4 regions of the Afifella aestuarii genome follow, and region 1 is predicted to be linked to each of the others. Evidence: riboswitches for the same ligand, from Rfam matches in the RefSeq annotation. Region 1 holds a riboswitch; each other region holds the start of a gene.
The links. Region 1 has a riboswitch for cobalamin ahead of EO094_RS14635 (PocR ligand-binding domain-containing protein). Riboswitches for the same ligand answer to the same signal wherever they lie in the genome.
Positions count from the first base shown of each region.

Region 2: another riboswitch for cobalamin. It lies ahead of EO094_RS03660 (DUF4198 domain-containing protein); the one in region 1 lies ahead of EO094_RS14635 (PocR ligand-binding domain-containing protein).
Region 3: another riboswitch for cobalamin. It lies ahead of cobU (bifunctional adenosylcobinamide kinase/adenosylcobinamide-phosphate guanylyltransferase); the one in region 1 lies ahead of EO094_RS14635 (PocR ligand-binding domain-containing protein).
Region 4: another riboswitch for cobalamin. It lies ahead of EO094_RS10570 (TonB-dependent receptor plug domain-containing protein); the one in region 1 lies ahead of EO094_RS14635 (PocR ligand-binding domain-containing protein).

Region 1 covers NZ_SAUF01000005.1:86,188-93,711, reverse strand. Annotated here, with positions in the region: gene eutS (ethanolamine utilization microcompartment protein EutS) at 1-17, opposite strand, end outside; gene EO094_RS14655 (zinc-binding dehydrogenase) at 432-1,553, shown strand; gene EO094_RS14650 (acetate/propionate family kinase) at 1,652-2,860, shown strand; gene eutJ (ethanolamine utilization protein EutJ) at 2,871-3,719, shown strand; gene EO094_RS14640 (response regulator transcription factor) at 3,732-4,601, opposite strand; gene EO094_RS14635 (PocR ligand-binding domain-containing protein) at 4,594-5,844, opposite strand; cobalamin riboswitch at 5,965-6,176, opposite strand; gene EO094_RS14630 (ABC transporter ATP-binding protein) at 6,609-7,524, opposite strand, start outside.
Region 2 covers NZ_SAUF01000001.1:805,338-812,861, reverse strand. Annotated here, with positions in the region: gene EO094_RS03690 (nickel/cobalt efflux transporter) at 140-1,021, opposite strand; gene EO094_RS03685 (metal-sensing transcriptional repressor) at 1,032-1,295, opposite strand; gene EO094_RS03680 (energy-coupling factor ABC transporter ATP-binding protein) at 1,464-2,150, opposite strand; gene cbiQ (cobalt ECF transporter T component CbiQ) at 2,162-2,944, opposite strand; gene EO094_RS03670 (cobalt ABC transporter permease) at 2,947-3,585, opposite strand; gene cbiM (cobalt transporter CbiM) at 3,582-4,214, opposite strand; gene EO094_RS03660 (DUF4198 domain-containing protein) at 4,230-5,027, opposite strand; cobalamin riboswitch at 5,187-5,399, opposite strand; gene EO094_RS03655 (DEAD/DEAH box helicase) at 5,563-7,170, opposite strand.
Region 3 covers NZ_SAUF01000005.1:767,859-775,382, reverse strand. Annotated here, with positions in the region: gene EO094_RS17725 (energy-coupling factor transporter transmembrane component T family protein) at 1-12, shown strand, start outside; gene EO094_RS17720 (biotin transporter BioY) at 39-542, shown strand; gene EO094_RS17715 (AzlD domain-containing protein) at 569-919, opposite strand; gene EO094_RS17710 (AzlC family ABC transporter permease) at 912-1,655, opposite strand; tRNA gene EO094_RS17705 (tRNA-Asn) at 2,122-2,197, opposite strand; gene EO094_RS18980 (hypothetical protein) at 2,288-2,707, shown strand; cobalamin riboswitch at 2,706-2,918, shown strand; gene cobU (bifunctional adenosylcobinamide kinase/adenosylcobinamide-phosphate guanylyltransferase) at 3,256-3,786, shown strand; gene cobW (cobalamin biosynthesis protein CobW) at 3,783-4,817, shown strand; gene cobN (cobaltochelatase subunit CobN) at 4,819-7,524, shown strand, end outside.
Region 4 covers NZ_SAUF01000002.1:457,652-465,175, reverse strand. Annotated here, with positions in the region: gene nikA (nickel ABC transporter substrate-binding protein) at 1-1,566, opposite strand, end outside; gene nikR (nickel-responsive transcriptional regulator NikR) at 1,783-2,286, opposite strand; gene EO094_RS10575 (acyl-CoA thioesterase) at 2,621-3,415, opposite strand; cobalamin riboswitch at 3,867-4,065, shown strand; gene EO094_RS10570 (TonB-dependent receptor plug domain-containing protein) at 4,182-6,143, shown strand; gene EO094_RS10565 (ABC transporter substrate-binding protein) at 6,143-6,988, shown strand; gene EO094_RS10560 (FecCD family ABC transporter permease) at 6,985-7,524, shown strand, end outside.

The DNA.
Region 1 (7,524 bases):
AACTGCGTCCGCGACATGCTTAGTTGTTCTTCCTTTTGAGACAGTCGCGGTTTTAGACGGCGGGGGTCACGCCTTCAATGCACGGACCGGCGAATGCACTCCACAAATCGGCTTTTGTTCCGCCTGATAGTGTACGAACTCAGCCGAAAAGTGCACAACCATAGCGGCTAATTGCATTGCCGCGCCCTCTTCCACCCCATAAGAAAGTACCAGCTAAGAAAGCCGGTTCTGCCGCATTCATAAGGGTTTGCGGTCGCCAGTTGTGTTGTGCGTGAGGGTACCGATTACGCCAGCAATGGCCTACGATACTCTCTGCTCCAAAAATACAACCAGAGATACGTGCCCGTTTTGCTATAGGCCGGACAATGCGCAGCGTGACCCGTGGAACCCGCGTCGCGCCCGGACAAGTGGGCCCATCTGGAGCGTCTATTGTGAAAGCTTTAGTTTATTACGGCTCTGGAAAGATCTCCTGGGAAGACAAACCCCTCCCGAAGATCGAGCACCCGGCCGACGTTATTGTCCGGATCAGCAAAACGACGCTTTGCGGCACGGATCTTGCGATTCTGCGCGGCGGTGTGCCCACCGTTCAGCCTGGCCGCACCATTGGCCATGAGGCCACCGGCTACATCACCGAGGTCGGCGCCGCTGTCCAGGATCTCAAGGTCGGTGATCATGTCATCATTCCCTGCAACACGTCCTGCGGGCGTTGCGAGCCGTGTCGCAGGGGGCTTCATTCGAGCTGCGAACGCGGCGGCTGGCTACTCGGCAACACGATCGACGGCGTGCAGGCCGAATATGCGCGCATTCCGCTTGCCGATTCGAGCCTCTTTCGCATTCCGGACGGCGTCGACGAAGAGGCCGCTTTGATGCTGGCCGACATTCTGCCGACCGGCCTCGAAGTCGGTGTCAAACGCGCGGAGGTGGGCCTCGGCGACGCGCTCGTCGTCATCGGTGCGGGGCCCGTCGGACTGGCGACCATCCTCGCCGCGGAATTCTACTCGCCGGCCCGGATCATCGCCATCGACCTGGACGACAATCGCCTGGCCAAGGCTCTCGAAATCGGCGCCACGGATATCATCAACAACAAAGACGGCAAGGCGCGCGAGAAGGTTATGGCGCTCACCGAAGGGCGCGGCGCGGACGCGGTCATCGAGGTGATCGGCAATCCGGCGACCTTCCAGCTGGCGCAGGAGATCCTCGCCGCCGGCGGCCGCATGGCCAATATCGGCATCTTCCACAAGAGCACCGAACTGCACAGCGAAACGCTTTGGACGCGCAACATCACTCTGCGCATGGGCGTCGTCGACAACAGCACGGTGCCGGTCCTTTTGAAGATGGTCCAGGCGGGAAGACTCGACCCGACGAGCCTCGTCTCTCACCACTTCCACATCAACCAGATCCTCGACGCCTACGAGATCTTCAAGAACGCGGCCGAGGAGCAGGCAATCAAGGTCGTCCTCTCCACCGATGCGGCCAAGAAAGCTGGCAGCGGCGTCTCCAACGACAACGAGTTCATTCGCCAGATCGTGGGGCGCGTCCTGGCCAGCCTCTGACATCCCTCGCCAACGGCCGCGATGCGGCACGGCTCAACGAAAACCGGCGCCCCACGCCTCGCAGAGGTAGTGCGGCCATGCTTGCGGAGTGTTCACCGGTGATTTTGGTTATCAATTGCGGCAGCTCGACGCTGAAATACCAGCTCTACACCACCGATCTCACGATCGTCACCGCCAAAGGTCTCGTCAGCAGGATCGGCGAAGAGGGCTCACGGCTGGAACATACCGCTCACGGAGAGAAACATGTCCGCGTGGTGCCAGTGCCGGACCATCACACGGCCTTCACGGCCATGATCGACCTCCTGCTCGACCCGGAGGTCGGGGTCATAGACGACATCAGCGATGTCACGGCGGTCGGCCACCGCGCTGTTCATGGCGCTGACACCTTCGTCAAATCCTCGGTGATCAATGACGAAGTCATCGCCAAGCTGGAAGAATGCGTCCCGCTCGCCCCGCTTCACAACCCGCCGAATCTCGTCGGCATCGTGGAGGCGCGCAGATTGCTGCCGGACGTACCGCAGGTGGTCGTCTTCGACACCGCCTTCCACCAGACCATGCCCGAATATGCGCATGTCTACGCCCTGCCATACGAGCTCTATAGCGAGCACCGGATTCGTCGCTACGGTTTCCACGGAACGTCGTGCCGCTTCGTCAATCAGATGGCGGCGGACATGCTCGGCAGACCCGTGGACGAGCTCAAAATGGTCATCTGCCATCTCGGCAACGGCGTCACGATCGACGCGATCGAGAACGGACGCTCGATCGATACAAGCATCGGCTTCGCCACATTTTCCGGGGTTATGATGGGCACGCGCTCTGGTGACGTCGATCCGGGGCTGATCTTCTATCTCAACAAGCAACTCGGCATGAGCCTCGATGATATCGAGGCCATGCTTTACAAACGGAGCGGTCTCCTCGGCGTCTCAGGCATTAGCAACGATATGCGAGAAGTTGAGGAACGCGCCGAGGGTGGCTGCGAACGTTGCGAGCTCGCGCTTGAGATGTTCGCCTACATGACGCGGAAATATATCGGGTCTTATGCAGCCGCCTTGGGCGGGCTCGATGCGTTGGTCTTCACCGCAGGCATCGGCGAGAACAGCCCCTCGATGCGAGCGCGGATCTGCGAGAAGCTCGGCTTCCTCGGCATTGCCATCGATAGCGACGCCAACGAGGCGCCGGGCGACGACGGGCGGATCAGCACCCGTGATTCCAGGACGGCGGCCATGGTCGTGCCGACCGACGAGGAAAAGATGATCGCCATCGACACACTTCGCCTGACCGAAAAGGCGAGAGCAGAAGCCGCGTGAGGCAGGAACGATGAACAGCCACGCCGACGACATCCTCGCCCGTGCAGTCAGCGTCTTCAACAAGACGCCGGCTCGGCAGGGTTACAAGGGCCGGGTTCATGTCGGGGTCGACCTCGGCACGGCCTATACCGTCCTCGTCGTTCTCGACGAGGACGGACAGCCGCTCGCCGGGCGCTATCAATTCGCGCAGATCGTGCGGGACGGCCTCGTGGTGGATTTCATCGGCGCCATGCAGATCCTTTCGCGCATGAAGGCGGAGGTTGAGGCGGATCTCGGCTTCGCGCTCGAGAGTGCGGCGACCTCCTACCCTCCTGGCGTTGCGCCGGCGGAGGTGAAGGCAACGCAGAATGTCGTCATCGGTGCAGGGCTCGAATGCGAGCATTTCGTCGATGAACCGACAGCGGCCAATGCCCTCCTGCAGATCAAGGACGGGGCGGTGGTCGACGTCGGCGGCGGCACGACGGGCGTTGCGATCTTCAAGGATGGCGAAGTCGTCTATACGGCCGACGAGGCGACTGGCGGGACCCAGTTCACGCTGGTGCTTTCAGGCGCTCTCGGCGTTTCTTTCGAGGAGGCGGAAGACATCAAAAAGGACCCAAAAAGGGCCCGTTCACTTTATCCGCTGGTCAGACCGGTTATGCAGAAGGTCGGTAGCATCGTCGCCCGCCACATCGCCCCGTACGACGTCAAGACCATCCATCTGGTGGGCGGCACCAGCGGGATGCCCGGCATGGCCGACATCGTGGCCGAGATGACCGGAATCCCGACGAAGCTGCCGTCTCACCCGATGTTCGTGACGCCGATTGGCATCGCCATGCATGATCGTGAAGACAAAACAGGCGCGCCGCCCCAGAAATAGGCGGCGCGAAGATCATTGCGCGTCCGGCACCGGCTCCTTCTCGCTTCGGCGGAACTGCGCCGGCGTCATGCCTGTCTCACGCTGGAACAGGCGATAGAAATTGGTGACGTTGGCATAGCCGACCTGCTCGGCGACCGCTTCGTTGGTCGTGTCGGTCGTCAAGAGCAGATCCTTGGCCGCCTCGATGCGCTTCTCGGTGAGAAACTGCTTGTAGCTGATGCCGACACATTCGCGAAAACGGTGCGCAAGGTGCGACGGGCTGAGATGCGCGACATTGGCGACAGCCGAGAGCGACATGTTTTCATCGGCATAGTTTTCGGAAATGAAGGCGATCGCACGCTTGACCGGATCTCTCTCCGGCGCACAGGGCGTGGCAGCCGACGTCACGTCCCGCGCGATCTCCGCATCGGAGGCGGACGAGGACGCACTCAATTCCGTGCAGATCTCACCGTGGAGCTTCCGCAACAATTCGCCAAGCTTCGCCGGACGGATCGGCTTCAGAAGATAGTCGAGCGCACCGATCTTGAGAGCGCGTTGCACATAGGCAAATTCATCATAAGCCGTGAGGAAGATGAGCCGCGTGCGCGGCAGCTCGGCCTTGATGATCGCCGCCGCTTCCAACCCGTCCACGCCAGGCATCTTGATGTCGATCAGAATAAGCTCAGGATGCTCGCGCCGCGCCAGCTCCACCGCCTCGGAGCCGTTCTTGGCCTCCCAGACATTGGCGAAGTCGAGCGCCTCCGCCGCCACGACGCGGCTGACCGTCGAGCGAATGATGGGCGTGTCGTCGGCCACCAAAAGGCCGGGCCGAACCGAGGACTCCTGCTGAAAAGCGCCTTGAAACATGGACGCAAAACGCTCAGTGCGTGCGAGCTCAAGCATTTTCGAGCTGCGCATAGTCGCCGAGTGGCCAGGAAAGCTCAATTCGGGTTCCCTCATTCAATCTGCTTGTTACTTTTAGATCGAAGTCGTTGCCGTACTCGCTGTCGAGCCGGGTGATAACGCTCTGCAGTCCGAGAGCCGCGCGGCTGCGCTCCGCCTGCTGCAAGACACAACGATCGTTGTTGAGCGCGGCGACCTGAGCCTCACTCATCCCCGCGCCGTTGTCATAAACCTCGATCAAGCCGCGATCGCCTACCCTCCGGGCCGAAACGCGCACACGCACCGGCCGCGAGAGCGCTTCCACCCCATGCACGATAGCGTTCTCGGCAAGCGGCTGCAGAACCATGCACGGGACCGGCCAATTGCGCAGGCTTTCGTCGAGATCGACTTCGATGCTCAGGTGGTCGCCGAAGCGAAGCTGGTGGAGGCGCAAGCAGCGTTCGATCATGTCGAATTCTTCGCTGAGCGGTACCGAAGTGGCGAGATTGCGCAGGCTGTAGCGGAGGATGTCGCTCAGCATATAAGCGACCTCCTCGGTCTTCACCGCCTTCTCCTCGAAAGCCGTGTAGCCAATGAGCGTCAAGGAATTGAACAGGAAATGCGGATTGACGCGCGCCTGCAACGCCCGCAACTGCGCATCCTGCAGCGCCTTTTCCGTGGCCGCCTTGGCTTTCACCTCTTTGAGGAGGCGCGCCTGGATCAGGTTCGTCTTGCCAATCTCGATGATGTGGCTCGCCGCCAGCATCAGCATCTCGACAGCGGAATCGAGGCGATCTCGATCGGCCGCCGGCATGGCATAGACGGCTTCCTCGAGTTCAGCCGGAGCAATGCCAATTGAACCGTTTCGGTCGAGCACGTTCTGGATCGTGCGCTCGCGTTCACTTTCGAGCATCACCTGGCCGCACAAGAGGCAGCCGAGATATTCGTCCTCGATGATGATCGGCGCGGCGACGTCGACGAGCCCGGCATGGCAGACATAGGTTGCCGGCCGGCCAGACCGGTAGGCGGCGAGGCCCCCGCAGGCATCGCATGCATGACAGCGCCGCAACCCTTCGGGGGTGGAACGCATCAAACGACACACAGGCTGGAAATTGCTTGTTTTGGTGACGGGAACCCCGTCGCGACCAACTGTCACCGCCGCCATATCCATGGCCTTGGCAAACGTGTCCTGGATCCTCTGCAACGTCGGGACGTCGACGAAGTCCTGGATCCGCCACTTATGAGTTGGGAAATGCTCTTCCATCAAGATGACCGACCTGCCCAACGCCGAAAGATGACAAGCAAGCGCAAGCGCTGCCCGCCGTGATTTTCGTCGCTGGATGCAGACCCCGACATCCCTCGTTGTACGCCGACAGCCCACACAGCCCGACGCACATCACCGGCAGGTCTCCTGGCTCGCGGCACCAAGCAAGGGCTACCTTCCCAGCACTTTCGCGCCAGTGGCACTCCCAGCCCTGCTCTCCGCTCACAGTTGCGGGGGCAGCTACGGTTTCGGCCCCTTTTTGGTAGGCCTCACCGTATTCCCTTTTCATCCTTGCACTCTCGCGCTCGGAAACCGGTAACGGGCTTTTACTGGCGCTAAGAGAGGCATATGTCAAGTCGGCAAGGCCGCTAACGCTTTCGTTACCCACCGGCAATAGGAGAAAATTCTATTTTCGGTTTATTTTTAGCGCGTGCAGGTTGCTTTTTGCCATAAAACGGCCATTCGAAGCTCCAATATTCGTAATATTTACATCGGAATTGGAGGGTAATACTTCGATGTATGACGATTTCTACAGGCGCCCGCGCCCCGATCCGGCCATAATGCCACATGTTGCCAGGTCTCGACACCCTCTTCGTCTGGCCTCAGAGGCATCACCCCACGGGACGAATAGCGCCTTTCAGTACAGGATTTTTGCAACAGAGGCGGACTGCCCGTGTCCCCTCCAGCAACCTCCTCTGGGTCGCCTCCTCCGGACACCCCTTCGAGCACGGAGGTGGCCGATGCCGTCAAAGCCTCGGCCCGAACTATAGAGCCTGACCATCCCCGTCGAAGAAATGGCAATGGGCGGGATCGAAGCTCAGCCAAACGCGCTCGCCCGTCGTCACATCGCTGATCCCAGCCGTCTCGACGGTCACGAGATCATCCTCGCCGATATTGGCATAGAGAAGCGTGTGGTTGCCGAAAGTCTCGACGACGACGATCTCGGCCGCAATACCTTCGGTCTTCTCGCGGCTGAACTTGATCTCATGCGGACGGATGCCGAGCACGACATCGTCCCGATCGATCGCCGCCGCCGGCGCTTCCGGAAAAGCCATTTCGACCCCGTTCGGGAGCTTGAGGCAAGGACTTCCCTCCGATGCTCCGGCGACGCGCACCGGCAGGAAGTTCATCTGCGGGCTGCCGATGAAGCTCGCCACGAAACGGGTCTTCGGCTTGCCATAGAGTTCGAGCGGCGTGCCCACCTGCTCGATGCGCCCCTCGTTCAACACCACGATGCGGTCGGCGAGCGTCATCGCCTCGGTCTGATCGTGCGTGACGTAGATCATCGTGGCGTCCATGTCGCGATGCAGGCGCGCGATCTCGATGCGCATCTGGGCGCGCAGAGCTGCGTCGAGGTTGGACAAAGGCTCGTCGAACAGGAAGACCTTCGGATCGCGCACGATCGCACGACCGATGGCGACACGCTGGCGCTGTCCGCCGGACAATTGCCGCGGCTTGCGCTGGAGAAGCTCCGACAGGCGCAGCATTTCTGCCGCTTCCGTGACCTGCCGCTTGATCTCCGACTTCTCGACCTTCGCCTGCTTCAGGCCGAAGCCCATATTCTCTTCAACGGTCAGATGCGGATAGAGCGCGTAGGACTGGAACACCATCGAGATGCCGCGCTTGGCAGGCGACAAATCTTTCACCGAACGCCCCTCGATCAGAAGGTCGCCGGAGGTG
Region 2 (7,524 bases), on a different contig from region 1:
GGCGGATTGATCCGAAGGCGCCCTCCCACGCCAGCCGCGTAGCACAAGATCGTGCGCGATTGAGATCGCGGATGACGAAGACGGAAAATTTTCTCGGAGAAATCGTCGCAAGCGAGGCTTGCCAGCGCCGGAAACGCCCTCAGAGGAGGTGCATGTCTGCATGGCTCCAACCGGAAACGATCATGAAGAGGCCGATCGCCGCCACCAGCATCGCAGAAAGATAAGGCGCCTTCGCCATCACTGCGTCGAAGCGCGACGAGCGCGCGGAGATGAAGCCGATGCCGAGCGCGGTGACGGCCCCGACGGCGACGAGCATCAAGGCGAGACCGGTGCTGAAAGCGGCCACCAGCGTGATGCCGAGCCAGAATTTTCCGATCTGGAGGCACAAAAGCAGCACGGTGATCGCCGCGGCGCAGGGAATGAGCCCGCCGGAAAGCCCGAACAGGATCGTCTGCCAGGTCGAGGTCTTGCCCGCCCCGATCCGCACTTCGAGATCGCGCGCATGCGCGGCGGCATGCGCATCGAGCCCCGCATGATCATGCTCATGCGGGTGATCATGAGCGTGCAGGTGGTCGAGCGGATGCGGGTGATGATGAGCGTGCCCATGATCGTGGTCGTGTCCATGCACGTAGTCATGCCCGTGATCATGCGCCCCATGCGGATGTGTCCTGGCCGTCCCGGCAGATCGTTGCGTCTGCCACAGCATCCACATCGCGATCGACAGAATGATTGCGCCCGAAATCATCACGAAGAAGGGTTCTGCCTTCTCGCCGATCAACTCGGACCCGAAGCGCATGCCGAGGATCGCCAGAACCCAGACGATGAGCGAATGCGACAGCGCCGCCGCAACCCCGAGAAGGGCCGCCTGCCCCACCGTGCCGCGGATGGCGACGATATAAGCGGCGATCATCGTCTTCGAATGCCCGGGCTCCAACCCGTGCAGCGCGCCGAGAACGAGCGCCATGGCCGCAAGCAGGACCGGATTGCTGCCGCCCGCGGCGATCATCCCGCTCATATCCATGGCGATCCCCTCACAGGTACTTCGAGATTTCCTTGAACTCTTCGACCAGGCTCGCGCGGTCCGCCCCGTCTTCGATGCTGCCGTCGAGGCAGTGGTCGATGTGGTCGTGGATATAGAGGCGCTTCGCCTGCTCGATCGCCTTGGAGACGGCGTGGAGCTGCTGCGCGACGTCCGGGCAGGGACGCCCCTCCTCGATCATCTCGATCGTATGCCTGAGATGCCCCTCGGCCCGTTTCAGCCGCTTGACGACATCGCCGTGTGAACCGTGCTTCATGCAAATCATCCTATCCCCCCGGAGGGGATACGACAATCAAAATAGCTCACCCCCGTTTGCCGCGCTCGTGAGCCGGCAAATGGAATGGAATTTCCGCTTAAGAGGCTGAAAGTGTGGGGAGTTTTGGACGCCGGCAACCGAACGGTCGAGCGAGCCGGTCCTGAAGCCCTAGCCGGCCTCGTCCGTTGCCGTGCAATGCATGTCCCGCTCCACCAGCCGGCCATGCGACATGACGACGGTGCGGGTCGAGACATCGCCGCGGAAACGGTGGTCGTGCGAGACGAGGATCATCGCCTGCGGCAGCGACAGGAGAATCTCTTTCAGCCGCGCCTTGTTGTCGACGTCGAGCGCGTTGGTCGGCTCGTCGAGAAGCAGAACCTCCGGCTCCATCGCCAGAACGGCGGCGAGCGTGACGAGCCGCTTCTCGCCGCCCGAGAGCTTGTGGGTGATGCGGTCGCGGAAACTGACGAGATCGAGCCGCTCCAGAACCTCATCGACGATCGCCATCGCCTCGTCGCGGCTCTTGCCGAGATTGAGCGGCCCGAAGGCGATATCTTCCGCGACCGTCGGGCAGAAGAGCTGATCGTCGGGATCCTGGAAGACGAAGCCCGCGCGACAGCGCACCTCGTGGAAATCCTTCTCCTCGCGCCGCGGAGCCCCGAAGGCGGTGATGCGGCCGCGCGACGGCCGCAACAGCCCGACGATGATGTGCAGAAGCGTCGACTTGCCCGCACCGTTATGCCCGCCGATGCACAGCCTCTCGCCCGGCATCAGACACATATCGACGCCCTTGAGGACCGGCGGCCCCGAAGGATAGGCGAAATGGATATCTGAAAGGGCGATGAGTTCAGACATGCGTCATGGCCTCAGCGGATCGCCTGCGCGCCGATGAGACAGGCGAGGAAGACCGTCACGCCCGTCGCAAACACGACATCGCGGTAGGTGAAGGCGAGCGTGTCGAACAGCGGCATCCGGCCGGTAAAGCCCCGGCATTTCATGGCGCCGAGAATGCGCTCCGACCGCTCGATCGCCCGCACCAGCATCATCCCGACGAGATAGCCGACGGAGCGATAGGTGTGCCGGTTGTTCGAGGGGCGAAATCCGCGTGCCTTCATCGCCATGCGCAGACGCTGATATTCCTGCTGCAGGACGTCGACATAGCGCACGGTGAACATCAGGAGATAGATGAGCTTTTCCGGCACCATCAAACGCCGCAGCGCATGGCCGAGCGTCACCGGCTCGGTGGAGCCGACGAGCGCCATCAAGGCGAGGATCACGGCATTCGCCGTCAGCGCGATCTCCGCCGCCTGCCGCAGCCCCTGCCAGCTCGCCGCAAAGCCGAAGACGGTGAACATCGCATCACCTGGCACGGTGAAGGGCAGCATGGCGATCAGGAAGATGATGAAGCTGTCCATCATCGCCATGCGCTTGAGCGTCCGGGCGACCGGCAGCCGCGCCGACAGCATCAGGAAGAACGCCGCCAGAAGCCCGGTCGCCAAAACGGCGAGATCCTGCAGGCTCACCATCACGATGGCGAAGGCGACAGCAACGACGATGCGGGTGCGCACGTCGATGCCATCGATCAGCGTGCCCTTGGCCTCGCCCGTATCGGTGAGCGCGCGCCGTCCGGCTGAGAGAACGTGGCTCATCGTCAGGCCGCCGTCATCTTGCGCCGGGCCGCGATATAGAACGCGACGCCGAAGATGCCGAAGATATAGCCGATCCCACCGAGGATGCTCTGCATGTCGTGCTTCTCCTTATAGGCGTCGATATCGCGCCTGAGCGGGATCACCTGTTTCTGCACCGCTTCGGTGATCATCTCGTGCTGTGCTTCAAGAAGCGCGGCGAGATCGACGCCGGAGCTTTGGGCGGTCGCCCCCACAGTCCCGTCGCCGGAAGACGCCGGCTCGGCGGCACCGGCCGCAGCTTCGGCAGCGACCAGCGCCGGCGATGAGGCCTCCGCACCGCCGATCTCCGGCAACTCCTCGGCCGACATCCGCACCTGCGCCACATGGCCTGCGCCGAGATTGGCCTTGAAGACGAGCGGCACCGCCTTTTCGGGCTTGTAGGTGAAGGCGCCGGTCTCGTCGGTTACCGTCTCGCCGAGCTTGTTGCCGTTGTCGTCGAACACCTCGACCGTCGCATCTTTCGCCATGTCGCCGTTGGAAAAGCCGACCTCGCCTTCCACGACATCGCCGGACGCATAGACGGATGCGATGACCTTGTGGGCGAGAGCCTGCGACGCGGGCAGAAGAGCCAGGAAAACGAGGGCTGCGCAGAGCTTTCTCATAGCGCGACCTCCTCGGCAGCGGATCGATTGAAAGTGGCGAAGAGCTCCGGCTTGACACGGCGGGCGAGAACCACGGCCGCCCCCGTCACCAGCGCTTCGATGATCATGATCGGGATATGGGCGAAGAAGACGAGCTTGGCGGCCGGGATGAATTCGTCGCCCGACAGCGCCAGAGCGATCGCCACGAACGCAGTCGTCAGCGCGATCGCGAGCCCCCCGCCGATGGCGCCTGAAATCGCGGCGACCGTCAGCGAATTGGAGGCGATCCCCCGCCGGCACAGATAATAGACGATCACTGCCGGCAGCGCGATGTTGAGCGTATTCACCCCGAGCACGGTGAGCCCTCCGAAGCCGAAGAACACCGCTTGCAGAAGAAGCCCGACGAACAGCGCCGGAAAGGCGGCCCAGCCGAGCACAAGCCCGGCCAGACCGTTCATGATGAGATGCACGCTGGAGGGACCGATCGGAACATGGATGAGCGAGGCGACGAAGAACGTCGCGCTCAACACCCCGGCGGCCGGCATCTTTTCCGCCGTCAGCGATTTGAGGCCGAGCGCAATGCCCCCGGCCGCCAACACCGCTCCCCCGATGACGACGTCATTGGCGAGAGCTCCGTCGACAATATGCATCGATCCCTCCTGCCGTCATTCGACGTCGTAGGCGCGCACCCAGATGACGGCGTCCTGCGAGAGCTCTTTGCCCTCGAACTCCGTCTTCGGACCCGAACCGAGCGCGGCAAAGCCCCAGAACCCGGCCTTGGGGACGCCGAAGGTGAAGTAGCCGTTCTCGTCGCTCATCGCGATGACGGCACCGCCCGGCATCGGCGAGGCTTTGGGTTCGGTGGGCTTGTTCTCGTCCATGGAGGGCTCGGCCGCCATGTATTCGACTTCGATCTCGGCACCCGCGACCGGCTTGCCTTCCGACAGGACGCGGCCCGTAAAGGTGGAGCCGGCCAGAATGTTGGTCGGGCGATCGAGCGGCACGATTTCCGTCGCAAGCCCTTTGGGCTCGGCCCAATCGGTCGGCAATTGCGCCCGGTTCAGATAGGCCTTGGCGATCTGCTGGATGTAGATGTCCTCGCTCTCCTCGTAATAGGGCTGAGGCACGACGACGAGCGTGTAATCGCCGGCGCGCTTCGCCGGCAGCGTGGCATCGAAGGCTTGCGCGCTGTTTTCCAGCCCCTCGAAGGAGATCGGCTTCAGGCTGTCCTTGAGATCGATCTTCTTGCCGCGGAAGACGGCGTAGAACTCTTCCGGCGCGCCCATATCCATGACATGGCCGTTCTCGAAGGGATGCCAGAAGATGAGCTTCAGCGGCACGTCGCCCGGCTCGGCGAGATTCACCTCGGGCGTATAGATCAGCTGAAAATGCGCTTCGGCTGCGGCGGGAAGAAGAAACGCCGCCGATGTGAGGGCGGCACAGGCAAACTTACGAAGGTTCATTCGTATCGTCTCTCCAATGACTGCAGCGGACGAACCGCGACAGTGATGCGGAAAGGACGATCGGGGTTTTGGCGAGGATTGGGCGCAAATCGGATTCCTGGCGCCGTTCCACCGCCAGACGCTCACCCCGGCGTCCGTTGCGGTGCGGCACCGGTGGCCCGGCGTCGCGCGTCAGCGGCAGGTCTCCTGGCTTGCGGGTCACAGCATGGCTTCGTCTTCCCAGCGCCAATGCGCCAGTGACATGTTGAAGCCCTGCTCGCCGCTCACAGTTGCGGGGGCAGCCACGGTTTTGGTCCCTGCTGGGTACGCCTCACCGTGTTCCCTTTTAATCCGGTCGCTTTGCGTCCGGAAACCGTTGACGCCCCCATCTGCCGGCGAATGGCCATAATTGTCAATGCCGTGCACGTTGAGCAGCCATGCCCGACACGGCGTTCCTTTGCCGGCAACGGACCACGCCGAAGGGTGCCCGAGGGCACAAAAAAGGCCGACCGCACATGGCGGCCGGCCCTCTCAAACTTGCGTGGCGTCGCTGTCTTCAGCGCGCGGCGACCTGCTTGTCGCCCGCCCCGGTTTTTGGCTTGCTGCTCTTGCGCAGCATCCGCTCCAGACCGGCCTGGGCGCCCTCGTTGCCGCGGCCGCCGTCGCGGCGGGCCCCGTCACGCCGGCCATCCGAGCCACCTTTGCGGCTCTTGGGCGCGCCGCCCTCGGCCCGCTTGGCCGAACGGCCTCCTTCGGCACCTTCCGGCCTGCGGTTGCGGCCGCCTTTCGGGGCGTCGCCGTTGCGGCCTTCATTCCGCCCTTCGCTCCGCCCTTCGTTGCGCCCATCGGAGCGAGCTTCGAAGGCCGCGGGTTTGTTGCCCGAACGCCGGCGGTTGCGTGAGGGAGAATTGCGCTTGCCGGGCTGGCGTGATCTTTCGTCGCGCCGCTCGCCCGCCTGCTGGCGCACGCCTGCAGACGGCGCCTCATCGGTTTCACCGACTACCTCGGCCCCGGCCTGGTTCGCGACTGCCTCACGCCGAGGGGCCGCGCCATGCGCGTCGATCCTCTTGCCGATCAGCTTTTCGATATCGCGCAGAAGACCCCGCTCGGAATGATCGCACAGCGAGATCGCGATGCCACTCTTGCCGGCGCGCGCGGTCCGCCCGATGCGGTGCACATACGCTTCCGGCACGTTCGGCAGCTCGAAATTGACGACATGCGAAACGTCGTCGATGTCGATGCCGCGCGCTGCGATATCGGTGGCGACCAGAACGGCGACACGGCCGTTGCGGAAGGCACCGAGCGCCTTTTCACGCTGATTCTGGCTCTTGTTGCCGTGGATCGCCGCCGAGCGCAGGCCCGCCTTGTCGAGATGCTGGCTCACCTTGTCGGCACCGCGCTTGGTGCGCGTGAAGACGATCGCCCGCTCCATATCGGCAGCGCCGAGGAGATCGACGAGCATGTCGCGCTTGCCGGCACTCGCCACGTTGATGACGCTTTGTGCGATCTGCTCGATCGGGCGCGACACCGGGGCGACGGAGATTTCCGCCGGCTGGTGGAGAAAATCGCCCGCGAGCTTGCGGATCGCCGGCGGCATCGTCGCCGAGAGGAGAACCGTCTGGCGCTCGCGCGGCATCTTGGCCAGGATCTTGCGGATCGCCGGCATGAAGCCGAGGTCGAGCATCTGATCGGCCTCGTCGAGCACGACGACGTTGGTCTGGTCGAGACGGACGGCGCCGGTCTGCATATGGTCAAGAAGACGGCCAGGCGTCGCGATGATGAAATCGACACCGCGCGACAGCGCCTTCACCTGCGGTCCGGGCCGGGCGCCGCCGATGACGACCGCCGAGGACATGTTCACGAAGCGCCCATAATTGCGCACGCTGTCGGCGACCTGCTGGGCAAGCTCGCGCGTCGGCACGACGATGAGGGCATGGCATGTGCGCGGCGCGGCCGGCACCATGGTGCGGCTGAGCTTGTCGAGCAGCGGCAGCACGAAGGACGCCGTCTTGCCGGTTCCCGTCTGCGCCGTGCCGAGAAGATCGCGGCCGGCAAGCATGGTCGGGATGACCTGCTCCTGAATCGGAGTCGGATTGGTATAGCCTTCGGCGGCAACGGCACGAAGGATCGGCTCGGCGAGGCCGAGTTCATTGAAAAGTGTCAATATGAGCTTTCTCGTCGCGGCCAGCCTGAGACGGCCGGCGCGAGCTGTGTCACTTGGTTTTGGAAGCCTGCGTAGATCAGCTGCCGGGAGCTTACGCCTCAACGGGCGCCTTCGGGGCAACGATCGATACGGAAAGTTGCTTGTGACCACCGACGGCGACGAACGCCTCTACGCGCGGGGTCATCACGCCCTTGAACCACGCCTTGCGGCAATTGGCAACCGCAATCGCGTTCCCTGCCGCCGAAGCTTGCATGAGCGAGGCATTTGAAGCCGCCGCTTCTCTTGCCGGCACCCGCCGGCGCGCGTATCTCCGGTCCATTCGCGCGCCGGCCGGACAGAGCGTCCGAACCCTTG
Region 3 (7,524 bases), 680 kb from region 1:
CTAAAGACATAGTCTATATCGCTCTTTTCGCGGCCTTTATGGCTGCGCTCGGGATTTTCCCGCCGGTGATGCTGCCGCTGATCGGCGTGCCTCTCACGGCTCAGTCGATGGGGCCGATGTTGGCTGGTGCCATCCTCGGGGCGCGTCGGGGAGCGCTGTCGATCCTGCTCTTCCTCGCGCTTGTAGCCGTCGGATTGCCGCTCCTTGCCGCCGGTCGCGGCGGTCTCGGCGTCTTCTTCGGTCCGACCGCCGGTTACCTTTTCGGGTGGGTCGCGGCCGCCTTCGCCGTCGGCGTTTTGCACGAATGGGGCTGGAACCGACTCAATGTCGTCACGTCGTTCGTCTTTTGCGCGCTCGGCGGCATCGTGGTTCTTTATGCGATCGGTATCCCGTGGACCGCGGTCAATGTCGGCCTGCCGCTGACGAAGACTGCGATCGCCTCGGCGGCCTTCATTCCGGGTGACCTCGTCAAAGCTGGTCTCGCCGCCATTATCGCGGTGTCCGTGAAGCGGTCTTATCCGATCATTCAGCGGACGGCATAGACGGCGGGTTTGCGCGAACGGGGCGGTCAGCCGAGATAGAGGAGGCCGGCCGCCACGAAACCCGCAAGGCCGATGAGGGTCGGCACGATCGTGCCGCCCTTCCACACGGCGATCGTGAAGGCGATGACCACGCAGACGATTGCGACCACCGACCCGACGAGGGGTGCGCCGTGAAACAGGCCCTGGCCTGAGCGCAAAGCCGATGTCGCGACGATGCCGCCCAGAATGCCGTAGCCTGCCCGGTCGAAGAATTCGCGGATGCGTTCGCCACCGATCGCCTCTCGGGCAAACAGCGGCACGAGTCGCAACAGCAGCGTCCCAAGGCCGGCGCCGGCCGCCACCGCCCAAAGCTGCCATTGAGAGAGAACGTCAGGCATTTCCTTGTTTTCCTTGATCGACCAGCATGCTGAGGCCTGCCACGATGAGAGGCAGGACGAGGAGCGCGGATGCGCCCATGAAGGGCACGCCGAGCGGCACGAGAAGTGCGCCGAAGAGAGCGTTCACCATCAAAGGGCGCAGCTTCTTCTGGCGGGCGATCAGCGTGGCGAAATAGATCGGGATCATGGCGCCCAAAGTCGCGCCGACGATGACCGGCACGGAGGCTGCGAGCTGATGGCCGGCCACGGCGCCGATGACGGCGGAGAGCGAGCACATGCCTCCGACCATGCCGCAATAGAGAATCGGCCGTGGAGGCGGCTCTTCCATGAGGCGGGGGAGGATGACGGCGAAGGAGCTTGCCGAAATCAGCCCGACGCCGCCCAAAGCGCGCCAGAATGTCGTCTCCGGCAAGCGCGCCAGGACCGAGGCGACCATGACGATGAAGCGGAGATTGACGATGATGACGGCGACAACGGCCGCGGCCCAGGCCCCGGCGGTTGCGCCCTCGCTCGTCAGGATCTGCATGGCGGCAGCCTGAGCGGGCGCGGCGACCGTGAGGCTGGTCATCAATGCGGTCTGCACGGCGTTAAGGCCAGCTTCAGCGCTGAGCTGGCCGACGCCCATGAACATCACGAGGAAAGTGAGAATCACGACGAGAGCGTCACCGACGGCGATACGGAAAACGTGTCCTGCGGACGCCTCTTCGTCGCTGGAGAGGTCTGGGGAGTCTGTCATTGCATCGGGGGAGGGCGTATCTCAATGTAGAATATCAGCCACCCCTTTATTCCAGCTTATATATTGTGTCCAGAAAAACTAATCGAAATGAAGATACTTCATCTCGGCATGATATCGTGCGCCGATACATATGATAACAATCAAGTTGCTTTCGACTCAATATCGAGGGCGGGTGAGAGGTCGTCGCGAATATTTCTGCGTTCGATCATGTTCTGCACATCCGCTGCGGCGTGGAGACGCCTGATTCTGCGCGGAGCTGGGCGCGCTGCGAATCTCTTCGTGAACCCCGCCTTCGAGGTCGAACGGCGATCGTTTTCGATTCTGTTCGTGTCGATAGAAGCGGGAGCGGCGTGTGAATGGCCAGGCGACGTTGCCCTGGCCAGACCGTTCCGGGTGCTCACAGTTTTTGGCACCCACCGTGAAGACACGGTTTCGACGGGATCGTGGGATGAGAAGAGAAGGAAGGTGGCTCCCCGGGCCGGACTCGAACCAGCGACCCAGCGGTTAACAGCCGCTTGCTCTACCAACTGAGCTACCGGGGAATTGGGGCGCGATATACCAAACTCATCGGGCATTGCAAGCATCCTTTCGCAGCCCATTTTTGACGCATGCAAAACAGGCAGGAAGCTGAAGTGGTAAAGAACGACAGGAAGCGGCGCTCGCGCCTCCATCTTTTTGGCCGGCAGATGCCTCTGCCGCACAGCCCGCTTCTGCGTGTCGGTATAGGGATTCTGCTGGTTCTCGGCGGTCTCTTCGCCTTCCTGCCGGTGCTCGGCCTGTGGATGCTGCCGCTCGGGCTGATCGTGTTGTCGATCGATATTCCCGCGGTGCGGCGTTGGCGGCGGCGGTTCACCGTGTGGATCTACACGCGCTATCCGAGCGTGGCGCGGCGATTCGACGTGGCCGCGCCCGCAGGAAATGGCCGCGGGAAGGGACCCGTTGCCGGAAAAATCGATTCGCAAACACCGTTCGTTTCGCCGGGCGAGACCCGCTTGAGCGAAACGGAGCGATCGGCGGAATCGCGCTTGCGACAGTCTTCCGATTCCGTTTAGTCTTTGAAATGGTTCCGGTTCCCGAATGGTGCACAGCACCTGGGGATCAAAAGGGAATGCGGCAGGGATGACCCAGATCGGGATCCCTCATCCGCAGCTGCCCCCGCAACTGTACGCGGCGAGCCCCCCTGCATAAGCCACCGGCAACGGGAAGGCGCAGATGGGGCGGAGACCCGCAAGCCAGGAGACCTGCCGGACCAGGGCAACTCGAACGCCGTCGGAGGGACGGCAAAGGGGATAGCATGCAAAGTTCCGGAACATTTCCGTCGGCGATTCCATCCAGGGCTCGAGCCGGGTGCGCCGCATTGATCGCCAACGATCTGCGCACCGTGCAAAGCGGTTTCGCTTCCATACGCGGGCGGTGTCTGCCGCCTGATCTTTCAGAAAACGCATCTTTGCCGCGCTGCCATTGAGGCAGTCATGTTTCCTCACGTTCAAGGCATGGCCGTGGGTCATGCGGCCTTTGTTGCGACCGGCTGGACGGTAAGCATCCGACCGCTCGCGTCGTCTGCCTTGCCCCTGGCGCGGAAACGCTCCGCGAAATCCTCATGATAACCACGGCACTCGTTTTGGGCGGCGCCCGCTCGGGAAAAAGCGCCTATGCGGAACGCCTCGTGGAGGAAAGCGGGCTCAACCCCGTCTACGTCGCGACGTGTCCTCCCGCGGACAACGATGCGGAGATGGGTGAGCGTATCGCCGCACATCAGGCCCGGCGCGGACCGGCATGGCGCACCGTCGAGGAGCCGGTCGCGCTTGCGGACGTCCTCGCCCGGGAGGCCGCGCCGGAGCGCGCCCTGCTCGTCGACTGCCTCACACTCTGGCTTTCCAACATTTTGTTCGCCGAAGAGGACATTGCCGTGCGTACGCGCGACCTCTGCGCAGCCCTTGCCGCGGCGAAAGGCCCCGTCGTCCTCGTCTCCAACGAGCTCGGCCTCGGCATAGTCCCCGACAACGCCCTGGCTCGTCGCTTCCGCGATGCGCAGGGCCGTCTCAACCAGGAAATCGCCCGCTCGGCGGAGCTGGTCGTCTTCATGGCGGCCGGACTGCCTCTGGCACTGAAAGGACAGCTTCCTTTATGACAAACCCTTCGGAACGCATTCCCGCGACGATCATCACCGGCTTCCTTGGAGCCGGAAAGACGACGATCATCCGCCACATCCTCGAAAACGCGAACGGCAGAAAAATTGCCCTCATCGTCAACGAGTTCGGCGATACGGGCTTCGATGGCGGGCTTCTATCCGATTGCGGCAGCCCCGCCTGCGGTGAGGAGGATATCGTCGAGCTCTCCAACGGCTGCATCTGCTGCACGGTGGCGGACGACTTTTTGCCGGCGATGGAGGGGCTCCTCGCACGCGGCCAGGCGCTCGATCACATCGTCATCGAGACCTCGGGGCTCGCTCTTCCGCAGCCGCTCGTCAAAGCCTTCGCCTGGCCTGCGGTCCGCGACCGGGTGACCGTTGACGGGGTGGTGACCGTCGTCGATGCCGAGGCCGTCGCGGCCGGGCGTATGGCGAGCGACGAAGCGAAGCTCGTCGCGCAACGCGAAGCCGACCAGTCGCTCGACCATGACGATCCGATCGAGGAATTGTTCGAGGATCAGCTGCGCTGTGCCGATCTCATCATCCTGTCAAAGAGCGATCTCGTTGATGAAGCGGGCATGCTGCGCGTGGAAAAGCGCGTCGGAGAGGACAAGCGCGTCGCTGCGTCGCTCATCCGTGCCACACACGGCATCGTGCCGCCGGAGGTCCTCCTGGGTGTTGGGGCCGGGGCGGAGGACGACAGCGAGACCCGGCTTTCGCACCATGAGATGGAAGGCGAGGAGCACGAGCACGACGATTTCGATTCCTTCAGCATCGCCGTGACCGCGTCGGACAAGGCCGAGGCCGAAGCACGCATCACCAAGGCGCTCGCCATGCCTGGCGTTCTGCGCATCAAGGGTCGCCTTGCGATCGACGGCAAAAAGGTGCCGCTGGTCGTCCAGGCCGTGGGTCAGAGGCTGGAGAGCTGGTTCGACCGCGGCAACGGTGAATCGTCGGGCGAGCCGAAGCTCGTGGTGATCGGCCTGTCCGATGTCGATCGGGCAGCCGTCACGGAGGCCCTCGGAGGCTGAATTGCATATCTTCAAGGGCCAGATTCGGGGGCTCGACGCGGCCTCCGAAGCGGTTGATCTCGATCAGAGCCCGGGCGACATCGTCATCCTTTCCGCAGCCGACACCGAGATTGCCGGGTTGGCAGCGGCGGCGAGCCGACTGCCGGATGATTTTCCGGCCATTCGACTCGCCAATTGGATGTCGCTCGCGCATCCCTATTCGGTCGATCTCTATGTCGAGAAAGTGCTGGCCGAGGCGAAGCTGATCGTCGTTCGGCTTCTCGGCGGCGTCGGCTATTGGCGCTACGGCGTCGAGGAGACGCTGCGGATCGCGCGCGGCTCAGGCGCCAAAGTGGCGCTGATGCCGGGCGATACCAAATGGGACGGCGACCTTGCGGCCGAGGGCACGCTCGGCGCCGACGAAACGCGGCTTCTCTGGTCCTATCTGGTCGAGGGAGGGGCGGAGAATTTCGAAAACGCGTTGCGGTTCTCGGGCCATCTTCTCGGGTATGACGAGGCGCCTTCGCCACCGAAGAACGTGCCGGCTTTCGGCGTCTACGAGGGCGGACGGAAGCTTGAGGGCGAGGGGCCGACTGCGGCAATCGTCTTCTACCGCGCCCTCGTGCAATCGGGTCAGACGGCGCCGGTGGAAGCGCTTTCTGCGGCTCTTGCCGAACGGGGGCTGCGGCCGCTTCCGGTTTTCGTCTCAAGCCTCAAGGCGGCGGCGGACAAAGAGTTCGTAACGGGGCTGTTTCAGGAACACGATCCTGCGCTCATCCTGAACGCCACCGCCTTCGCACTCGGCAAGACCGGCGATCCGTCTGCCGAGACCGTTCTCGATGGCGGAAGGCGGCCGGTTCTTCAGGTGACGTTCGCAGGTGTGTCCGAGGCGATCTGGCGTGAACATCCGCGCGGTCTCTCACCCTCCGATCTTACCATGAACGTGGTGCTGCCGGAGGTCGACGGACGTCTCATCGCCCGTGCCATTTCGTTCAAGGAAGAAGGGGCTTTCGAGCCGCGCACGCAGTGCCGGCCGATGGCGCATCGCCCGCTTGCCGACCGCGTCGCCTTCGTTGCCGATCTCGCGGCGGCCTGGGCGCAGCTTTCGACGAAGCCGAACGCGTCGAAACATATCGGCATCGTTCTGTCGAACTATCCGAACAAGGATGGCCGGCTCGCAAACGGTGTCGGTCTCGATGCACCCGAATCGACGGTGCGGCTCCTGACGGCGATGGCCGAGGCTGGCTATGACACCGAGGGCGCGCCCGAGACGGGCGAGGCCTTGATGCAGACGATCCTCGCCGGGCCCACGAACGCGATCGACGGACGGGTCGAGCGCACGGGCGGCGAACGGCTTTCGCTCAAGGATTATCGAGAATTCTTCCGCGCGCTGCCGGAGAACGTGCAGAGCGAGGTCGAGGCGGCCTGGGGTCGGGCTGAAGACGATCCTTTCTTCGATCCTGGCGAAGGTGCCTTTGCGCTCGCGCTGCATCGCTTCGGTCATGTCGTCATCGGCGTGCAGCCGGCGCGCGGCTACAACGTCGATCCGAAGACGAGCTATCATGACCCGGCGCTCGTGCCGCCGCATGGCTATTTCGCCTTTTATGCCTTCCTGCGGCGCTCATTCGCGGCCGATGCGCTCGTTCATATGGGCAAGCACGGCAACCAGGAATGGCTGCCGGGCAAGGCGCTTGCGCTGTCACAGGATTGCTTTCCCGAGGCCACCCTCGGGCCCGTGCCGCTCGTCTATCCTTTCATCGTCAACGATCCAGGCGAAGGGGCGCAGGCGAAGCGGCGCGCGGCCGCGGTCGTCATCGACCATCTGATGCCGCCGATGACACGCGCCGAAAGCCACGGCGCGGCGGCCGAGCTTGAATATCTGATCGACGAATATGCGGCCGCCGACCTCGTCGATCCGCGGCGCTCGAAAAAGGTCGCCGAAGCGATCGTGGAGCGAGCGGAAAGCGAAGGTTTTCTGGCCGATCTCGGGATCGCGTCGGGCAAGGAATCGCGCGAGGAAATCATTCTCAAGCTCGACGAGCAGATCTGCGATCTGAAAGAGCTGCAGATTCGCGACGGGTTGCACATTCTGGGTCAGTCTCCGGCCAGGCGGCTGAGGACCGATACGCTCGCCGCACTCGCCCGTGTGCCCCGCGGCGGAGGCGAGGCCGGGGATGCCTCGCTTTTGCGCGCACTCGCCGATGATTTCGAATTGCGCTTCGACCCGCTCGATTGCGTGCTCCATGAGCGCTGGGAAGGAAAACGGCCAAAGCTCCTGGCGGATCTCACTGACGCAGCCTGGCGTACCAACGGCGACACGGTGGAGCGGCTGGAGATCTTTGCGGCGGCGCTCGTGGAGGCGGCCGTTCCCGAAGCTGAGGCGGGCGGGCCTTCAGCGGAACCTGAAAAGGTGCTGGAAGTGGTCGACGGAGGTCCTGCGGTAACACCCGTGGCCGGCGCGCTGACGTCCGATGACACGCTCCATGTTCCGCTTTCGGGCGACGGAGCCAACCTGTCTCTGCCTCGCGATGCACCGGGCCCAAAAACCGAGGCGGTGTTGGCCCGACTGCGCGAGGCGATCGCGCCGACGCTCGATGGGTCCGGCCGGGCCGAGATCGCCGCGACGCTTGCTGCGCTGTCGGGCCGTTTCGTGGCGCCCGGGCCTTCCGGCGCGCCGACGCGCGGACGCGCCGATTGCCTGCCGACGGGACGCAATTTCTATTCCGTC
Region 4 (7,524 bases), on a different contig from region 1:
CTTGAGACGATCGAAGGGGATCTCGCTCGACAAGGCGCCGAAAGGCACGTCGCCGACTTCCGGCTTCGCCACGGCAATCGCCGTGACATAGGTCAGGGGCAGATAGACGGCCTCTTCGTGCAGGCGGGTGAAGATGTCGCGATAAAGCTCCTGGCGGGCTTTTTCATCCGTCGAGACGAGGACCTCGCCGATTTCGGCGTCGATCTTCGCCTTATCGGCGAGGCCTTGCTGCGCCTCGTAATCGGCATGCGAGGGGATGCGCATGGAGCTCACGAACGCATGCGGATCGTAGGGCGCGCCCCAGGTCATGTTGAAGATCATCCCGAAGCGGCCGTCGCGCTGGCGCGCATAGATGCTGCTTTCTTCCTCGCCCGTCAGCTTGACGTCGATGCCGACCTTGCGAAGATCGCCCTGGATGATTTCTGCCATGGATTTCGCTACGGCATCCGTTCCCGGAAAGCAGAGCTCGATCGCCAAGGGCTCGCCGTCCTTCTCGCGGATCGCCCTGTCGCTTTCGGCGTGCCAGCCATCCTCTTCGAGCAGCCTTTTCGCCTCTTCCGGATCGAAGAGGTACGGCTTCAGGCCGATATCGGCATAGGGAACGTTGGGAGCGAAGAGCGTGTCGGCGCGGAGCTGCGTATCGTACAGCACCGTGGAGATCATCTTGTCCTTGTCGACGGCGTGATTGATCGCCTTGCGTACGGCGAGGTCGCGCGTCGCGCCGCGATTGGTGTTGAGCGCCAGCATCTTGGTTTCGTAGGGCTCGGAGAGCTCCGTCGTGTAGATGCCCATCTGCCGAAAGCGCTCGAAGGTATCGGGGGTGATCGGCCCATCGACGCCGTAAATCAGATCGATCTCGCCGGTCTCGAAGGCGATCGCCCGCGTGTTCGGATCGGAGATCACCTTCACGACGATTTTCTCGTAAGCCGGTTTTTCACCCCAATAGCTGTCGTTTCGCACGAACACGTCCCGCTCGCCGAGGCGGGTTTCCTGAAGCTTCCAGGGGCCGGTTCCGATAGGCTCGAGAATGCCGTCCTTCGTGCCGCCGTCCTTGAACATGGAAGGTGCGATGAAACGGAAGGGACGCGGCAGCGCGAGCTCCTGCAGCAGCGGGTAATAGCTGTCCTTCAGCGTCAGTTTGAGCGTGTCGCTGTCGACGGCCTCGACGGAAACGATCTGGTTGGCGAGCTCGAGCCAGGCGTGGCGCGATCGATTGGCCAGAATGGCGTCGAAATTGGCCTTGGCCGCCGCCGCATCGAACACCTCTCCGTCGGAGAAGGTCACGCCTTTGCGCAGCTTGAACGTATAGGTCTTGCCGTCGTCCGAAGATTGCCAGGATTGCGCCAGGCACGGCTCCAGCGTGCCGTCGGCGCGGTAGCGCACCAGCGGCTCGTAGACCATGTTCTGCGCGAACATCTGGTTCGGGGAATAAAGATGCGGGTTGAGCCAGCCGACATTGACCGGCCACGAAAAGGTGAGGGTCGCACCGGCTGAGGCCGACGCATGCGGCACGAGTGAAAGGGCTGCGCCCACACAGAACGCGATCACGCGGAGAGTTTTAAACATCGGCCTTGGGGGAGAAAGGACGGAGTATGAACTATTTCAGTACCCTCATACTTCCCCTACGTGTCAACCCCGCCGGCAGGGACCCTGCCCTGCGGGTCCCCGAAAAAAAGCATGGCGTTTCGCAGGGTCAAACGACCGCCCATGCGGCTTCCCCCCTCCGCCGTTTCGATCTCAGTCTTCACGTGGGCGGAATGGTGTTAGCGGCGAAAAGGCCGCTCAATGCTCGTGGTCATCGTGAGACCCGCCGGAATGCGGGGAAGCGTCCCCTCCAGCCGCCAAGGCTCCCGTCAGGGGGCCGCTCAGCCGTCCGATCAGCGGGATGATGTGGAGTTTGCCGTAGCGCACGCCCCGCTGGCTGCTGACACTGTCGGCAAATTTGCGCAAATCCCCCGCAGTGCCGGCGAGAAGCGACACCTCGAGGCAGTTCTGTGCATTGATGTGCACATGCGTCGTGGCGATCGACAGCGCATGATGCGCGTGATGATTGTCCGTAAGCCGGTTCGGCAGGTCGCGGATCGCGTGATCGTACACATAGGTGAGTGAGCCGTAGCAGAGCTGGTCGTTGCCGAGTGGCTCTCCCGATTCGGTCGCCTCGCGCGCCAGAACCTCGCGGGCCATGTCGCGCAACGCCTCGGAGCGGCTTTGATAGCCGCGCTCTTCGCTCAAAGCGTCGATCTCCTTGAGGAGGTCTTCTTCGAGAGTGATGGTGATCCGTTCCATACCGCCCGCCATTGGCGCCGTCTGTCCGACACTATGGCCCAGGAATAGCCGCGACCCGATCGAAAAACGAGCCCGCAACCGTTTGCCGTCAACCGATCGCATTGGGGGCGGATGAAAGGCCTCGCCAAGTGATGCGGACCCGCCGCGCCCCGAAAGGCCCAGGACCGCAGCGCCAGATCTGCGCCCGGATCGCGGGCTGAAGAACGAGAATCCCCCTCGTGGTCGCCTATTGACGGCAGGGTGCGCTCGTGGATCGGGCGCCGTGAAACGACTGAGGCTCGCGCCCGCCTCGCTTCATCCGACCGACGGCCCCCCATTAAATCCCAAAAAGCGCTCAGGCGATCGCAACCGGGCGGTGGGCCTCGTCGACGGCGACCATCACGAACGTCCCCTTGCCGCACAGCCGGCGGTTTTCCGACAGGAGCGCCTCGGCAATCATCGTCACCTCGACGGTCATCGAGGAGCGCCCGGTCGCCACGATCGAGGGGTTGAGCTCGATCATCTCGCCGGCGACGACCTGATCCATGAAATCGACGCGTTGCGAGGCGGCCATGACGACGATTTTTCGGCAATGTCGGGTCGCTGCGACGAACGCGGATTTGCCCATCGCGGCAAGGACGTGGCCGCCATAGAGGCTGCCGTAATGGCTCGTCTGATCGGGAAAGACGATTTCGCAGGAGCCGCTTTCAGACACCGGCATCTCGGGTTCGTCCGACAGGGGTGGCAGCGCGCCGCCATATCGCTCCAGCGTATCAGCAGCCACCATATTGAAGATGCCCCGCGTCGACAGGCGCCGTTCGCCGGACAGCGGCGCCTCGGCGAAGAGATCGACCTCGACGCCGAGCGAACGGCGGCCGACGCGAACGACCTTTCCCGTCAGCTCGACGATTTCCCCGACATGCGCTGGGACGTGAAAATCGATGCGCTCGCAGGACGCGGTGACGAAGTCGACATGCGCGTAACGCGAGGCGACGAGGAAGGCGACCTTGTCCATATGCGCAAGGCCGATGCCGCCGAAGAGCGTGCCATGGTGATTGGCGTCGCCGGGAAAGACGAAGTCGATCAGTCGGGTAAAGCCGTTGGCGGGACGCCCCAACACGTTCTCCGGGCTTTTCTCCGGCGCGTTCATTGCGCGCTCCCCGCCGTTTCAGCACGCAAATGTTCTGCTGCGATGACCATGTCGAGACCTCCCCATCCCAAGCGCTTAAGCTGCCCTGCCTCGCCGGCGCCGCAGAAGGCGCGCAAACCTCGCCCAAGGGGCGCAGGGCCTGAGCACCTTCCCGCCTCAAGCGCACCGCAGCGCACACCGTCAAGGCGGACTTTCTGCCGATCGCTCAGGCGCAACCTCTGAGGCCCAATCTATCCGCCCGACCTATGGGAAGCCCCACGAAACCCGGCGAAGGCCCCGTGTGCGCCCCGCCTCTGCGGCCTTTTGCCCCTCTCCCAGAGCCATCCATTCTCGCAGGAGGCCGCGCCGCTGGGCGCCATCGGCAAGCTTCATCCGCCGCCGCCAAAAGCGAAAGCGACTTCCAATCAAGCCCATGCGCCTGCGATTCATCTTGACGCGACGGTCGCGATCGTGGTCCCGTCCTTTCGACGGTGCCTCTTTGGAGGCTCAAAAGGGAACGCGGTGCGGGCGATGCTCAAATCCGCGACTGTCCCCGCAACTGTGAGCGGTGAATCGCTCGTCACAATGCCACTGGCCCCGAGGGTACCGGGAAGGCGGCGACGCGATCATGACCCGCAAGTCAGGAGACCTGCCGTCAACCGTGGTCACGCGCGGTCACGTCGGTCGGGGTGTGCCGATGGGGTAGACTTCATGCGCACGCGCCCATGAAGCGTCCTCGATCGCGGTGATGTGCCAACCGGCCGTGCGCCGCCCTTGAGGTCGTCCCGTGTTTTTCTCCCGCCCCTCGCGTGAAGGCGTTCCGCCGCAACGCTTCGTCGCCGTTTGTGCCGGCTTTTTCGTCGCCGCCGGCATCTCTCCGGCCGCCGCGCAGGACGATGACGTCATCGAACTCCCCGAACTCTCCGTCACGGCGAACCTGACGGCGACGCCGCTCACGGAGGTCGGCAGCGCCGTGACCGTCATCACCGGCGAGGAGCTGAAACAGCAGAACATCCACGACGCGACGGAAGCACTGCGCCAGGTGCCGGGTGTGATCGTCAACGCGGCCGGCCCACGCGGCCAGTTCACGCAGCTTCGGATCCGCGGCTCTGAAGGCAACCAGACCAAGATCTTCGTCGACGGCATCCCCGTCAACGACCCGGCGCGCGGTTCGGAATTCGATTTCGCGCATCTTCTTGCGGACAACATAGAGCGCATCGAGGTGCTGCGCGGGCCGCAGAGCGCGCTCTACGGCTCCGATGCGATCGGCGGCGTCGTCAACATCATTACCCGGCGCGCCGAACCCGGCACGCATCTGACGGGCCGCCTCGAAGCCGGTTCGCACAAGACGCTGAGCGGCAACGCCACCATTGGCACGGCCGGCGCCAATTACGATTTTCTCGCCGGCGCCTCCGGCGTACGCACCGACGGCGTCTCGGTCGCCGATGAACGCCTCGGCAACAGGGAAGACGACGGCTACGAAAACGGCACCCTCTTCGCCAAGGGCGGCGTCGACGTCACCGACTGGCTGAACCTTTCAGGCGTTGCACGCTACACGCGCCTGCGCACCGATCTCGATTCGGAAGGGTTTCTGCCCTCCGTCGGCCATACCGGCCCGCTCGATTCCAATCAGGACATGAAGGGCGACCAGCTTTTCACCCGCGCCCAGGCGAAGGTGACGCTCCTCGACGGTCATTGGGAACAGCTCGCCGGCATCTCCTATACCGATCAGAACCGCGATTATCGCGATCTCGACCCGACCACGGTGACCAGCACTTACGAAGGCGAGCGGCTGCAGTTCGATTACCGCTCGACCTTCATGTTCGATACGCCCGCCATCGCCAATGCCGGGCATACGCTCACCTTTGGGGTCGAGCGGGGTGAAGACAGCGCCGTCTCCGACAGCGCCTGGTCGTCCTTCGATCGTTCCATCACCTCGACGGGTTTCATCGGCCAGTATCAGCTGAGCCTGTTTGAGGACCTGTCGCTGACGGCGGGCCTCCGCCACGACCTGAACGACGTCTTCGAGGATGCCACCACCTACCGGCTGACCGGCGCCTACAATTTCCGCCAGACCGGCACCAAGCTCCACGCCTCCTACGGCACCGGCGTGAAGAACCCGACGCTCTTCGAACTCTACGGCTACACCAACACCTATCGCGGCAATCCGGATCTCGAGCCGGAAGAGGCGAAGGGTTTCGACGTCGGCGTCACGCAGGCCTTCTGGGCGAACCGCGCCTCGCTCGACGTCACCTATTTCAATCAGGAGATCTCCGACCTCATCACCGGCTCGGGCCAGTCCTCGATCAACCAGCCGGGAGAATCCAAGATCGATGGCGTGGAAGTCGCCCTGACGGTGGAGCCGATCGACAATCTGACGGTGACAGGCTCCTACACCTATACGGACGGCGAGGACCCGACCGGCGACGAATTGATCCGCCGGCCGCAGAACGTCGCCAGTCTCGTCGTCAATTACGCCTTCCTTCAGGGCCGCGCCAACGTCAACGTGTCGGTCGATTACAACGGCGAGCAGAAGGACTGGGTGTGGACCGACGCCCTTTACGTGAACCGCGAGACGCTCACCCTCGATCCCTACACGCTCGTAGATGTCGCCGCCTCCTACGACATCACCGACAACACCCAGATCTACGGGCGCGTGGAGAACCTCCTCGACGAAAAGGCCTATGATCAGTGGGGTTATGACCGGGAAGGCGTCAGCGCCTATGCCGGAGTTCGGCTGACATTCTAATGCCTGGGCCTTGGCTCACGTATTGTCTGGCAGCCGTTGCGGTCCTCGCCGTCGCCGATGCTCCTCCGGCGGCGGCGAGGCCGCAGCACATCGTCTCGATCAATCTGTGTGCCGATCAGCTTCTGATGCGGCTTGCAGATCCCGATCAGATCGCCTCACTCAGCTATTTCTCGCGCGACGCCTCCATGTCGAACCTCGCCGAGGAGGCCCGCGCGTTTCCGCGCAATCGCGGCCTCGCCGAGGAGGTGATGCGCTACAAACCCGACATGGTCTTTGCCGGGCGCTATACGAAGCGCGTCACCGTCGATCTGTTGAAGCGGATCGGCGTCGATGTCGTGGAACTCGACGTGCCGCGCTCGCTTCCCGACATCGAGGCCCAGATCCGCCGCGTCGGCGCCGAGCTCGGCCAGGAGGCGCGGGCGGAGGCGTTGGTGCGGGAGATGGAGGCGCGGCTTGCGACCGAAGAGGTTCCGGCCTCCGAGCGCCCGTCGGCGATCGTCTACGAACCGAACGGCTATACGGTCGGCGCCGGCTCGATCATCAACGTCCTCATCTCGCTCGCCGGCCTTGAAAATCTCGCCGCCGAAAAAGGGCTTGAAAGCTACAGCCGGTTGCCGCTCGAAAAACTCGTGGCCCTGTCGCCCGACGTGCTCGTCGTCGGCGATTATCGTGACGCGCCGGCCGTCGCCAACGAGATCCTGCACCATCCGGTCCTCTCGCGCATGCCGCGGCCGATGGAGATCGTTTCCGTCCCGCAGCGTCTGTGGATGTGCGGAGGACCGGACATCTTCAAGGCGGTCGAGGTCTTGCGCCAGGCGGCCGACAAAGCGAGGGCGCGGCAATGAGTGAGATCGCGCTTCAAGCCACCAGGTCGGCGGCCGGCTACCGCAGGCTCCTCGGCGTCCTGTCGCTCATGCTTCTCGTCGCCTTCGTCCTGTCGCTTGCCATCGGCTACGGCCCCTTCGATTTCGGCGCCGCGCTCAACAGCGCGCTCTCCGGAAAGGACGATCTCGGCGCCCTCGTCCTTATAGAAATCCGGCTGCCGCGGGCCCTTCTCGGGCTCTTCGTCGGCTTCGCGCTCGGTCTTGCCGGCGCCGTGATGCAGGCGTTCTTGCGCAATCCGCTCGCCGAGCCCGGCATCATCGGCATTTCAGGGGCCGCCGCCTTCGGCGCCGTCGTCATCTTCTATTCCGGGCTTTCCGCCGTCTCCTCGCTGCTTCTGCCCATCGGCGGGATCGTGGCGGCCCTTGCCGCCGGCCTTCTCCTCTTCGCCGTCGCCGGGCGGAACGCCAACACGGCGACGCTCATCCTCGCCGGCATTGCGGTCAACAGTCTCGCCGGCGCCCTCGTCTCGCTCGTTCTCAACCTGTCGCCCAATCCC